Regions from separate parts of the Arthrobacter sp. K5 genome, predicted to be linked through region 2. Evidence: riboswitches for the same ligand, from Rfam matches in the RefSeq annotation. Region 2 holds a riboswitch; each other region holds the start of a gene.

Region 1 (4,376 bases), 720 kb from region 2:
CATTCAATAATGCTGGCACCGGAGGGGCACTACGGCCCAGTTCGTGAACTGATGTCTGACAAATGTGTCGTCCCCGGGAAATTCTCCGCGGCACACCGGGACCCCGGGCGCTCCCGGTGCGATACTGGATTGCACCGGATCGGGATTCAAGGGGACAGAATGATCCTAGACACGGCAACACTGCGGGTTGCTTTCGCGGCGATGGCCTTGGTTCTGGCGCTGCTGTTCTATTTTTCGACCTTCCGCAGCACCCGCTCGCCCTACAGCGCCTGGTGGTGCGCCGCCCTGCTCCTGTTCCTCTCCGGTTCCGCGTCATTCCTCCTCAACGGCACGCCGCAGCAGGTCTGGGCCAATCCGCTGGGTAATTTCCTGCTGGTGTCCGGCGCGGCAGGGGTCTGGGCCGGGGCGCGTTCCCTCCGGAACCTGAAGCACAATCTGTGGCTGTCCACCGCGCTGCCGGTCATCGCCGGCGCCGCGGCCGGCATCGACAGCCCGGGATCCAATACCTGGGCAGGCGGTGCAGTCTTCCTGGCATCCATGGCCACACTGATCGGCCTGGCCTCGCACGAGCTGTGGCGGCTTGAACCCGGGTACTCCCGGGTGAGGATTCCCATGGCCATCGCAGCGGGCGGGGTGGCCGTCTTCTACTTTTGCCGTCTGGTGGTGTTCCTTATCGAAGGGCCAAGCGGTCCTGTTTTTTCCACCTACTTCGGGTCCGCGGTGACCACCATGGTCACCATGGTGCTGCTGGTGGTGGTTTCCTTCAGCATGGCGGGGCTGAGCACCGAGCAGCAGACGCGGGCGCTCCGAACGGTCGCCACGCAGGACGGGCTGACCGGCCTGCTTAACCGAGGCGCTTTCCTGGAAGCGGCCGCCCAGGAACTGGAACGCAGCAAGGCAGCCAACAGCGGCGGCTCGCTGATCCTCGCGGACCTGGACCACTTCAAGTCGGTCAACGACACCTTCGGCCACGCGGCGGGCGACCTTGCGCTGCAGGCGTTTGCCAACGCGTGCAGCGCGTCGGCCCGGTCCACGGACGTCGCCGGGCGCTACGGCGGCGAGGAGTTTATCCTCCTGCTTCCGGGTGCAGGCCCCAAGAGCGCGGAAATCATCGCGGGCGAAATCAGCAGGAGGCTGGCAGAGCAGCACATACCGGAACTGCTGCGGATGCCGACCGTCAGCTACGGCATTTCCACCTACAATGCGACAACCGCGGACCTCGACGAGGTGATCGCGGCCGCCGACGTCGCCCTCTATGAAGCCAAATCACAGGGGCGGAACCGCACGGTCAGGGGCTGAGGCGGAGCTGTTGCCTTTTTAAGACCCTGCTGCCTCTTAAAGCAGGCACCGGATCCGGAATGCATGGGGGACAATCCGGACCCGGCGATCCTGACTCGCAGCTGGAGACTGCGGTCTTTCATCAGGCATAGCCAGTGTGTTCCACGATCCTTGTAGAAAGGTGGGAGCACCTTGGGGTGGCCGTGTTCCGCCGCCCCCAAGGCAGCGGAACACGGCGGTTTTTCAGCTTTTGCTAGGCCGCGCGAACGAACGTGACGGGGCCGGTGGCAGTGAGCCAGGACAGCGGGTGGGCCATGGTGGCGTTGATGCCGTTCATGCCGCCGCTGATGACCTTGCCGGCGCCGGCGTAGATGGCCACGTGGCCGGACTGGACCACCATGTCGCCGGGCTGCGGGGTGGAGACCACCTTGCCGTGGCTCAGGAACTGCATCGGGGCGAGGTCACCCACGCGGATGCCGGCGGCACCGAGGGCCTTCTCCACCATGGCGGTGCAGTCCTGTGTGATGCCGATCTGGGCGTAGGCCGAAGCCAGCATGGTTGCGTTGACGCCTGCCGCAGCCTGGACGGGGGCCTTCGGCGCGGGAGCCGCGGCCTTGACGGTGACCTTCGGTGCGGCGGCCGGCGCAGCTGCAGCCTTGGCGGGCGCGGCAACCGGGGCGGCGGCGGGTGCCGCGGCCTTCTTCGCTACCGGCTTTTCGACGACGGGTGCTGCCACCACGGGAGCCGGGGCCGACTTGACCGCGGTGCGTTCAAACTCGATCTTGACGCTGGAAGCAGCGTTCAGGGGAGCCTGCACCTGGCTGGCGGCCTCGGGGGCGGCGGCCGGAGCCTGCGCCGGCTGGGCCGGGGCGGCGCCGCCGGCGTTGGCCGCAACGGTTCCCGTGAACGCCAGGCCGGAGGCCGCGAGGATCACGGCTGCCTGGCGGCCGAGACCGGAATTTGCGGAGGCAATGCGGGTGAACGGATTGGAGTGGGCGGCCGCAGCACGGCGGCCAGAAATAAAGCGGAACGACATGAAGAAGCCTCTCCCGATGCCTGCGAGGTGAGCTGTCGGATTCGGATGGGAGGCACCCGGCCGCGGTCCTGAACGTGGTCAGGAACTGTGCGGCTTCACCCCAAGGCCCGCTTCAAGCAGGCCGAAAAGTGGTTTCCCCGTCTCTGCCGGACATGGGTCTTCGGTTGGTTCCTCGGGCTGCGGCAGAGTTAGGCAATCAGCGCGGGAGTGCCTCATCGGTGAAAAAGGCACGTTTTTCACGGTACGGGAGGCTTCGCCAAATGTCACATTAGGGTAACGGGGGTGTGTCGCTTATTCCGCCGCGGCCCGCGTCAGGTAAGGGATCGAGGTCCGATTTGTGTGGTGAACCTCACTCTGCGGCGCGGAGCTTGCCGGCGAGCCGCTCCCGCATCTGGAGGCTGGCCGAGTTGAGGCCGATCAGTTCCACCTCGCGGCCGTGCCTGCGGTATTTCTCCGTGACGGCGTCCAGCACGGCGATGGTGGAGGCATCCCACAGGTGCGAGGCGTGCAGGTCGATCACCACGCCCCCGATGTCCGGCTCGGCGTCGCGGGCGTAGTTGAACTGGGTGTAGAGGTCGTTGGAGGAGGCGAAGAACAGTTCGCCGTCCACGGTGTAGGTGGCCACCGTCCGGCCGTTGAGCTCCACTTCCGTCCGCTCCACGGTGGCGAAATGGGCCACCCGGCGGGCGAACATCGCCATCGCTGCCAGCACCCCCACCCCGACGCCGATCGCCAGGTTGTGCGTGACCACCACCGTGCCGACAGTGATCAGCATGACCGCGGTTTCTGATTTGGGCATCCGCCTAAGCGTTGCCGGTGCAACAGAGTGCCAGTCGAACGTGATGGCCGAGACGAAGATCATCACCGCCACCAGCGCCGCCATGGGGATGAGGCCCACGATGTCACCCAGGGTCACCACCAGTACCAGCAGGAAGACGCCCGCGAGGAACGTGGACACCCGGCTCCGGGCGCCGGAGCCTTTGACGTTGATCATCGTCTGCCCGATCACGGCGCAGCCGCCCATGCCGCCCAGGAAGCCTGTGACGATGTTGGCTACGCCCTGTCCCCAGGATTCGCGGGTCTTGTTGGAGCGGGTATCGGTGATGTCGTCCACCAGTTTGGCTGTCATCAGGGATTCCAGGAGCCCCACGAGCGCCATGGACAGCGAGAACGGTGCGATGGTCTGGAAGGTTTCCCACGTCAGGGGCACATTCGGGATGAAGAGTGTGGGCAGGCTTTCCGGCAGCTGGCCCTTGTCCTGGACGGTGGGGACGTCGATCCCGGCCATCACGGCGAGGGCCGTCAGGAGGACGATAGCCACCAGCGGTGACGGCACCGCCGTCGTAATGCGGCGGAGGCCGACCACGATCAGCAGGCCGGCGGCCACCAGCGGGTAGACGGGCCACGGAACGCCGAGCAGTTCCGGCAGCTGGGCCATGAACACGAGGATGGCCAGCGCGTTCACGAAGCCCACCATCACCGAGCGCGGGATGAAGCGCATGAGCCGGGTGACGCCCAGGACGGCGAGCAGGATCTGGAAGACCCCGGCAAGGATTACCGCGGCGATCAGGTGGTCCAGTCCGTGGCTGCGCATCAGCGGCGCGATCACCAGGGCGACGGCGCCTGTTGCGGCCGAGATCATGGCGGGCCGGCCGCCCACGAAAGAAATGGTGACCGCCATGGTGAAGGAGGCGAACAGTCCGATCCGGGGGTCCACGCCGGCGATCACAGAGAACGCGATGGCTTCAGGAATGAGGGCGAGGGCCACCACCAGTCCGGCGAGGGCCTCGGTCTTGAGGCGCCGCGGGGAACGGAGCGTGGCCCGGACGGACTGGAGCTGTTCGGGCTTCATGAAACTCTATTTCTTGGTCTGGCGGTAGCGCTCGATCTGCTTCAGCCGCCGCAGGAGGCTGTCGCGCCGCGGGTGGGGAACGGCGTCGGGCGCCTCAGCGGTGAGGTCGATGTGTTTGGTGCCGTACTGCCACAGCAGGAGGTCATCCAGCAGGCGGTCCGGTCCGGGGGAGTAGCGGTGGTCCAGGGCCCGGCGGACCTCGGTGATCCG
Region 2 (4,376 bases):
GCAGGATGACCTACCACTTTTGCACAGTGAATATAACGGAATTATTACTGTGCCTTTTAATCGCCTATAGTTAAACGGCAACGCCGATACACAAGCGTTACCTGATCTGGAGCCGAACCCTGCCAGCAGATCAGCAGCACGAGTCACCCACTGGCAGGGGCGGGGGAACCACAACCGGCTGTTTCTAACAGCCTTGGGGTGAAGTCCGCAGCAGCAAGTCTCTTCCGCAGAAGGAATCCTCCTGGGATACCCCTGTGCCGGAATGGCTTGTTACGGCGGACCGGGTCCGAACTCTCTGACCCGAATCCGACAGCTAACTTCGCAGGCTATCCAGAGAGGAAACAGTACTTGTCCATGCAGAATGCCCGGGGCCGCCGCCGCGCGTCCGGTCCCGCTCCGGAGCCGCGCCTCGCGGAGGCCATTGCCGCGGACCGTCCCCGGGACGCCCAGCGTGAAGCGCGCCGTCGCCGCCGGGGTCCGTTCCGGCAGGTTACGGATTTCGCCTCGGCCAGCGGCGTTGGGCAAAAAGCCGGCGTAGCCCTTGCCGCCACGGGCCTGCTGCTGACTGTGACCGTCCCCGCCACCAGTCCTGTTCTTGCCGCCGGAGAGCAGCAGGGAGAGGCGTCCGCGTCCGTTGCCTCCCCGGCCCAGCCCAAAGTCTCGGCTGAAGCGGCGGCAAAGATCGACTTCAGCCGCACGTCCGTCTCCACCACCGGTGACCCGGACGGAAAGCTCAAGCAGCTCCTGAGCGCCCAGTCGGCCGGCAGCATCAGCCGTTCGGCGTCGGTGGGCACCTTGGGTGGCCCGCTGACCACGCTGGTCAAGTCCTCGCCGTTCGGTTACCGGGTCAGCCCGATCACCGGCGGCGCCGGCGAGTTCCACCGCGGCCAGGACTTTGCCGCCCAGTGCGGCACCGAGGTGCTGGCCGCAGCCAGCGGCACTGTGACATTCTCGGGGTGGCACCCGTACGGGGGAGGCAACCGCGTGGTGATCGACCACGGCAACGGCCTCGAGACCACGTATAACCACCTGTCGTCCTCCAGCGTCCAGGTTGGCCAGAAGGTCACCCGCGGCGAAGTAATCGCCCTCAGCGGGACCACAGGCGCCTCCACCGGCTGCCACCTCCACTTCGAGGTGATGATCAACGGGGACGTCGTTGATCCCACCGGCTGGCTCTGAGCCAAGCCGAGTGAGCACTCTCATTCCTGTGACACGCCGTGACCTGAATGTGACATTGGCTCCGAACTGCTGTACCGTCTAAACCGCGTCAACTTTTCCGAAGTTGACGCTCTTGAGTGGATTGCCTAACTCTGCCACCGCTCAAGGTCCGTTCGCATTACATCGTCTGGCAGGGGCGGGGGAACCAATTTTGGTCTTCGCAAGAAGGCCTTGGGGTTAAGTCGCAATGCTTCCCAGGAAGCGGAGCGGCCGGGTGACTCCCATCCGAATCCGACAGCTCACCTCGTAGGCATTGGGAGAGGCTACCTTCGTGTCTTCACGCCACAATGCCGCGCGCCACCGCGCGCACACGGTTCGTATGAACCCGTTGGACTCCGTGTCCAAAGCGGTTAGCGCCAATGCCGGCACAGTAGGTCGCCAGGCAGCTGTTATCGCAGCTGCTTCAGGACTCATCCTGAGTGTTGGCATGCCTGCCAACGCAGCCGACGCCAACATTGGTGTTTCCGCCTCCTCGGAGACCGGTTCCCAGGCATCGCAGCTTGCTGTGACCGCCGCACCCACCGCCACTGTCTCCTTCGAGCGCCCTGCCGTCACCACGGTGGCAGCCCCGGTCGCCGAAACCATCGCTCCCCAGTCGAACGATGAGAGCCAGACGGCCGACGCAAGCCAGGCCGGCAGCGAGATCGCAGGTGCGGCCCTGGCCGTCACCGCCAAGTCCACCGATGGTGCGGCCTCCGCCGCAGCTTCCGGGCTGGCTGCAATCGCGTACACCGGCATTGGCAGCCCCTACGTCTGGGGCGGTACCACGCCCAGCGGCTGGGACTGCTCCGGCTTTACCCAGTGGGTTTACGCTCAGGCAGGCATCAGCATTCCCCGCGTCAACGCGTGGAACGCCATGAAGCCCACTTCAACGCCTGCTCCCGGCGACCTGGTCATGCAGAACGGCGGCGCCCACGTGGGCATCTACGTCGGCAACGGCATGATGATCAGCGCGCTGAACCCCTCGCAGGGCACTCTCCTGCACGCGGTGTCCGCAACGGGCACGTCCGCTTTTTACACCCTTCGCTAAGAATCCGATTCGAGGCGGGCCGGCTTACCCCCAAGATGCCGGCGCGTCGATAACCCATGGCCTGCTACCGCGGTCCGTGGAACACGAAAGAGAGAAATTAATGACTACACGTGCGACCATTGCACGGCACCGCGCCGAGGTCACCAAGACCAACTCGCTGGCTGTCATTGCCAAGGCCGTCGGCGACAACGCCGGTGGCGTGGGCCGCCAGGCTGCAGTTATCGCTGCTGCGTCCGGTCTTGTCCTGACCAGCGGCATCGCCGCCAACGCCGCTGAGACCAACGTTCAGCGCGAATCCGCCGCGGCCTCCACGCTGGAAGTCCAGTCCGCTGCACCGGCCAACATCTCCGCTGCTTCCAGCATCGCCATCTCCTACGAGAAGCCTGCTGTCTCCACCACGCCGGCTCCCGTCGTCGAGGCCCCCAAGCCTGTTGTCAAGGTCCAGGAAGCCGCTCCCGCCGTTGAGGCCCCGGTTGCCGACGCCGCCCCGGCCGTCCAAGCCGCCGCCGCCGTCGAGACCGCTGCCCCGGCAGCGCCGAAGACCACTGCCGCCAGCGGCAAGGGCGCTGCAATCGCTGCTGCGGCCTACGCCCAGCTGGGTGTCTCCCAGGACTGCACCGCGCTGGCTACCAACGCACTCGCCGCCGTAGGCGTCCACTACCACGGCTGGCCGGCCGGCTACCTGTCACTCGGCCGCACCGTCAGTGCTGCTGAAGCCCGGCCGGGCGACCTCGCCTACTACCAGAACGGCGGCATGGGCCTGGCCCACATCGCTGTGTACGTCGGCAACGGCCAGGCCGTCCACGGCGGCTGGAACGGCGGAACCACGGCCCTGTTCAGCGTGAACGTCGGCTCCGGCCCGGTCTTCATCCGCGTCGGCGGCTAAGACATCCAAAGCCTTCAAAAGGACCCCCGCCAGTTGGCGGGGGTCCTTTTTTGCCTTGCGTCCGCATGAATTTTGGGGACACACCCTGACGATGCTTGTGTTCGATTCGCTCATCTGCCTAGTGAGTGTTTACTCTTATGGTGTCGATCCATAGCCCGGACATGCAGAGGGCAGCCGGCCCTCGCGCCTCTGCCGGGTGCGGCCGTGAAGAGGTATGTGCATGCGCACACTCGTTCTGAATGCTGGATATGAACCGCTGGCGGTAGTGACATTCCGCCGGGCGCTGGTCCTTGTGCTCACCGGAAAGGCAAGCGTGGTGGCCGAAGGCGACGATCCTGTCGTCGGGCCGCAGGACATCATGGGCCGTCCGTCCGTGATTCTCCTTAATCGCTACATCCGCCCCCGGTACAACATGATCACCGCGGTAAGCAGGCGCGGTGTGCTTCGCCGCGACGGCCACCGGTGCGCCTACTGCGGCAAGGCAGCCCACACAATAGACCATGTCCAGCCCAAATCCAGGGGCGGTGCGGACTCCTGGGAAAACCTCGTCGCAGCCTGCCTCCGCTGCAACAACGTCAAGGGTGACCACACCCCCAGTGAAATGGGCTGGAAGCTCCGGTTCGATCCGGCTCCACCGGTGGGCACCATGTGGCAGATCAAGGAACTGGAGAAGCCCACACCGGCGTGGGATCCGTTCCTGCTCCCGGAAAGAGCAGCCTGACGCTGGTCTGGGCCCGCAGCCTTAAGCTGGGTGTGTGGACTTTGACGCAGTAATCCTGGCCGGCGGCCGCTCCTCGCGGCTGGGCGGCTCACCCAAGTCTGCCCTGATGTTCGACGGCGCCACCCTGCTTGAGCGCTCGCTCGCGGCGGCCGCGGGTGCCCGGCACACCGTTGTGGTGGGACCTGAGGCGGCGGGCCTTCCCGGTGGTGTTCTCGCCTCGCGTGAGGACCCGCCCTTTGCAGGTCCAGCCGCGGCCATCGCCGCCGGCCTCGATGCGCTCAGGGGTGCAGACCCCGCAGACCTGGTCCTGGTCCTCGCATGCGACATGCCCCGCGTCGGCGAGGCGGTCCGCGCTCTCTTTGACGCCCTCCCCGGCGCCGGGGCTGACGGCGTCATGGCGGCATCGTCCGACGGGCGGCTGCAACCGCTGGCGGGTTTTTATAGCACAGCTGCGCTAGAACGCGCCGTGCAGGCTGCCGCCGCACGCAACGCCCTGGTTCACGGGTCAGTCTTCGCCCTCC
Region 3 (4,376 bases), 1.2 Mb from region 2:
CGCCGACGGCGGAGGCTCTTGCGGCGCTCACGGGGGAGAACGCGCCCGGTGCCGCATCAACGGACGGACCACCCGGCGACACGGACACCGCAAGTGACACGGACCACGAACTCGCCGACGAGCTGGCGAACGGGCCGGAAAAGGCGTCGGAAAACGAAGGGGTGGTCTGATGGACGGTATCAGCCTGCTGACCATCACCGTGCTTGCGGTGTTTGTCGGCTTCGAAGTGGTGTCGAAGGTGTCCAGCACGCTGCATACGCCGCTGATGTCCGGTGCGAATGCCATTCACGGGATCATCCTGGTGGGTGCCATCATCGTCGCCGGGCAGGCCACGCACCCCTGGGTGCTCGCGGTGGCGCTGCTGGCGGTGGTCCTCGCCACGGCGAACCTTGTGGGCGGTTTCGTGGTAACGGACCGCATGCTGGAGATGTTCCGCGGCCGCAAGGAAAAACCGGCGAAGCCCGCCCCCGGGGTTGGGGCTCCGGGCGTCGCCCAGCCTGAAACCAAGGAGAACACGGAGGCCACGCGGTGATCCTCCTCGACCCCAACGTCACCGCCCTGCTCTACCTCGCGGCCGCCGTCTTCTTCATCCTGGCGCTGAAGGGCCTCAACTCGCCGCGCACCGCCCGCCGCGGCAACCTCATCGGCGCCTTCGGTGCGCTGGTCGCCGTCGTTACTGTCTTTTTCTCGACCCGGCTGGACAACGTCCCCCTGATCCTCGGCGCCATTGCCGTCGGTTCCGGTGTGGCCGCCCCCGTGGCCAGGCGCGTCAAGATGACCCAGATGCCCCAGCTCGTCGCCCTCTTCAACGGGGTGGGCGGCGGCGCCGCCGCCCTCGTGGCGCTGCTGGAACTGCCGCATGCGGAGGACGCCTGGGTGCGCGTCGCCGTCGTTTTCACCCTGCTGGTAGGGGCGGTGTCCTTCGCCGGCTCAGCCGTGACGTTCGCAAAGCTGCAGGAGCTCATGACCACCCGCCCCGTGGTGTTCCCCGGCCTGCCGGTGCTCATGGGGGCGGTGCTGCTCGCCGCCGTCGGTGCCGCGGCCGCCGTCGTGACGGGTGGCTCGCTCGCCCTGGCGCTGCTGCTCCTCCTGCTGGGCCTGGTGGCAGGCGTGCTGCTGGTGCTGCCCGTGGGCGGCGCCGATGTGCCGATCGTCATCTCGCTGCTCAACGCGTTCACCGGCCTCGCCGTTGCCGCGTCCGGCCTGGTGCTGGGGAACGTGCTCCTCGTGGTGGCGGGCACGCTGGTGGGGGCATCGGGCACCATCCTCACCCGGGCGATGGCCGCGGCCATGGGCCGCAGCGTGGCCGGCATCCTGTTCGGCGCGTTCCGGGGAGGTTCGACGGCGGGATCCACCGTCGTGAGCGACCGCCCGGTCCGCTCATCCAGCCCGGAGGACGTGGCTGTACTGCTGGGCTACGCGCAGCGCGTGATCATCGTTCCCGGCTACGGGCTCGCCGTTGCGCAGGGACAGCACACCGCGGCAGAGCTGGCGCAGGCCCTGGAATCCCGGGGCATCCGCGTGGACTTCGCCATCCACCCCGTGGCGGGACGCATGCCCGGGCACATGAACGTGCTCCTTGCCGAGGCCAATGTGCCCTACGAATCGCTCAAGGAAATGGGCGAGATCAACTCCGAGTTCCGCACTGCCGACGTCGCGCTGGTGGTGGGCGCGAACGACGTCGTGAACCCCGCCGCGAAGACCACCGCAGGCTCGCCGATCTACGGGATGCCGATCCTTGAGGTGGCGGACGCGCGTCAGGTGGTGTTCCTCAAGCGCTCCATGCGGCCCGGGTTCGCCGGGATTGAGAACGACCTCATGTTCGAGCCGCAGACAACGCTGCTGTTCGGCGACGCGAAGGAGTCCCTGACGAAGGTGCTGGGCGCGGTAAAGGCCCTGTAGGGTGGGGCCTTCGGGGACCCTCTATCCCGGCTCCTGCAGTACCGCCTCCGCCTCCGTCCGTTACCGAAATGTGACTTTTGCTGCGTGAGTGCGATAGCCTCGGGCGGTGTCCTGGTTCCGCTCAGGGCATTCCCGGGCAGAATGCCGAGCCCTGCCGCTGACCGGGATCCGTTCGCTACGACCAACAGGCAGGGACGGGGGAACCACCTTTTTACCGGCCTTGCGAGTCGAGGCCTAGGGGTTAAGTCCAGACGCTCCGCCTAGCCGCGGGCAGGACCGGGTGACTCCCATCCGAACCCGACAGCTCACCCCGCAGGCATGGGAGAGGCAAACCACCATGTCACGTAAGTCCATGTCCGCGCGCCATCGCGCCACCCCCACGACGTCCATCGCCCTGCAGGGCCTGTCGTATTCCCTCAAGTCCAACGCCGCCACGGTTGCCAAGCCGGCGGCAGCAGCCGCCGTCGCTTCCGGTCTCCTCTTCGGCGCCGGGGCGCCCGCCCACGCAGGTTCCTACGCCCCTGAGACGCCGGACGCCGCTGCCCAGTCTGTCGCTGGCCAGGCGCTTGCTGCCCCCGCCGCGCCGGCAGTCCCGGCCCCGGCGGGCGGCGGATCTGCTGTTGCCGGAGCGTCTCACACCGTTGAGCCCGGCGACACCCTTGGCGCCATCGCAGCACGCCACGGCGTCAGCCTCGATGCTCTTCTGGCAGAGAACGGCCTGTCCCTGGCCTCGGTCATTTACCCAGGTGACCAGATCTTCATCCCCGGGCCGGGCGCAGCTGCAGCCCCCGCAGTACCTGCGGCTCCGGCAGCACCCGCGGTGCCTGAGGTTCCTGCCGCGCCGGCGGCCCCTGCGGCCCCGGCTGTCCCCGAGCCGACCGGCATGGGGATCTACAACGCCTCCGCGTCGATAACGCCGGCAGCAACCGCTCCGGCAGCCAGCGGCACCGGCGCAGCCATTGTGGCCTCCGCCCGGGCGCAGCTCGGTGCCACCCAGGACTGCACCGTCCTGGTGGAGCAGGCCCTGCGCTCCGTCGGCAAGTCCGTCGGCGACCTCGCGCCCGCACAGTTCCACCAGTACGGAACTCCGGTTTCGGCCCCGCAGCCCGGGGACCTGATCATCAGCGCGGGACACGTCGGCGTCTACATCGGCGGCGGGCAGGCCATCAGCAGCGGCATGAACGGTGTCAACGAAACCATCGTGCACCCGGCCTCCTGGCTCACCGGCTCCACTTACGTGCGGGTGAACGCTTAGCAGTCGGAAGGGTTTACACGGCAGCGGCGGGTGCATCGGCACCCGCCGCTGCTGCGTTTGGTGGCAGTTGAGCTTGCTTCACGCCCGCTTCGCGGCTCCCCGGCGGCCACGCAAGCTCCGCGGCCGTCCGCGGCTGACATAAAATGTCACTTCCACGCAACAATTGTTGACCTATGGATACCGAGACGGTTAACTGGCAACCTGACCGGATGTGAGGTGGGACACGTCACGGCTGAAACTTCGCAAGCAACGCCGAGAGTGAGTTCCCGTGGACCTAATCACCACCGCCGAGGTTGAGGCAGCAGCGACGAGGCTGATGACCGCCTTCGCGGCCACCAACACAGACGACTACTTCGACTGTTTCGCGCCTGACGCGACCTTCGTCTTCCATTCCGAACCGGACCGCCTCACCTCGCGCGGGGAATACCGCGCCCTGTGGCAGAACTGGCTCCAGGATGGTTGGCAGGTCGCAGGGTGCACCAGCTCTAATCCGCGTATCCAGATCGCCGGCCCAACCGCCGTTTTCAGCCACGATGTCGAAACCGTCATCGACGTCGCCGGCACCAAAGAGACCCTTCACGAGAGGGAGACCATCATTTTCACCAGGACGGAGTCTGGCAGCGTGCTCGCCCTTCACGAGCATCTCTCTCCGGCGCCGGCTAGCCCAAAGGCAATCTCATGACAAACGAACTCAAAGCCCCTGCCGTGACCGAGGTCGAAAAGCATGGCATCGAGCCGATTCCCGCCGCCGACCGGACCGCAAAACCGCTGGATCTGTTCCGTCTCGTGTTCGGCGGCGCGAACACCTTCGCCACGGTAGTCCTGGGGTCGTTTCCCATCCTCTTTGGGCTGTCCTTCAAGGACGCGCTGTTGGCCACGGTCCTGGGCGTGGTGGTTGGTGGCCTGATACTTTGCCCAATGGCCGTTTTCGGCCCGACCAACGGAATGAACAATGCCGTTTCGTCGTCCGGGCACCTGGGCGTGCACGGCCGTGTGGTGGGATCCTTCCTGTCACTCCTGACAGCCTTCGCCTTCTTCTCCATCTCCGTGTGGAGTTCAGGGGACGCGCTGGTAGGGGGCGCGAACCGCCTGGTGGGCCTGCCCCAAAACGCCGTGACGCTAAGCCTCGCCTACGGCGTCTTTGCTGTCCTGATCCTGACCGTGTGCATCTACGGGTTCCGTTTCATGCTTTGGGTCAACAAGATCGCAGTGGTCGCAG

What was found. Region 2 has a riboswitch for cyclic di-AMP ahead of ABRP34_RS18725 (C40 family peptidase). Riboswitches for the same ligand answer to the same signal wherever they lie in the genome.
Region 1: it holds a riboswitch for cyclic di-AMP, as region 2 does, so the genes downstream of both, ABRP34_RS15365 (NlpC/P60 family protein) here and ABRP34_RS18725 (C40 family peptidase) in region 2, are expected to answer to the same signal.
Region 3: it holds a riboswitch for cyclic di-AMP, as region 2 does, so the genes downstream of both, ABRP34_RS13255 (LysM peptidoglycan-binding domain-containing protein) here and ABRP34_RS18725 (C40 family peptidase) in region 2, are expected to answer to the same signal.

What each region holds. Positions count from the first base shown of each region.
Region 1 covers NZ_CP159279.1:3,380,145-3,384,520, forward strand. The annotation lists gene ABRP34_RS15355 (bile acid:sodium symporter family protein) at 1-3, opposite strand, end outside; gene ABRP34_RS15360 (GGDEF domain-containing protein) at 160-1,299, shown strand; gene ABRP34_RS15365 (NlpC/P60 family protein) at 1,532-2,314, opposite strand; cyclic di-AMP (ydaO/yuaA leader) riboswitch at 2,318-2,519, opposite strand; gene ABRP34_RS15370 (SulP family inorganic anion transporter) at 2,664-4,166, opposite strand; gene ABRP34_RS15375 (RelA/SpoT domain-containing protein) at 4,173-4,376, opposite strand, start outside.
Region 2 covers NZ_CP159279.1:4,103,643-4,108,018, forward strand. The annotation lists cyclic di-AMP (ydaO/yuaA leader) riboswitch at 101-343, shown strand; gene ABRP34_RS18720 (M23 family metallopeptidase) at 355-1,179, shown strand; cyclic di-AMP (ydaO/yuaA leader) riboswitch at 1,292-1,485, shown strand; gene ABRP34_RS18725 (C40 family peptidase) at 1,646-2,248, shown strand; gene ABRP34_RS18730 (NlpC/P60 family protein) at 2,349-3,134, shown strand; gene ABRP34_RS18735 (HNH endonuclease) at 3,355-3,855, shown strand; gene ABRP34_RS18740 (NTP transferase domain-containing protein) at 3,890-4,376, shown strand, end outside.
Region 3 covers NZ_CP159279.1:2,940,368-2,944,743, reverse strand. The annotation lists gene ABRP34_RS13270 (Re/Si-specific NAD(P)(+) transhydrogenase subunit alpha) at 1-170, shown strand, start outside; gene ABRP34_RS13265 (NAD(P) transhydrogenase subunit alpha) at 170-532, shown strand; gene ABRP34_RS13260 (NAD(P)(+) transhydrogenase (Re/Si-specific) subunit beta) at 529-1,902, shown strand; cyclic di-AMP (ydaO/yuaA leader) riboswitch at 2,066-2,234, shown strand; gene ABRP34_RS13255 (LysM peptidoglycan-binding domain-containing protein) at 2,240-3,157, shown strand; gene ABRP34_RS13250 (nuclear transport factor 2 family protein) at 3,426-3,839, shown strand; gene ABRP34_RS13245 (cytosine permease) at 3,836-4,376, shown strand, end outside.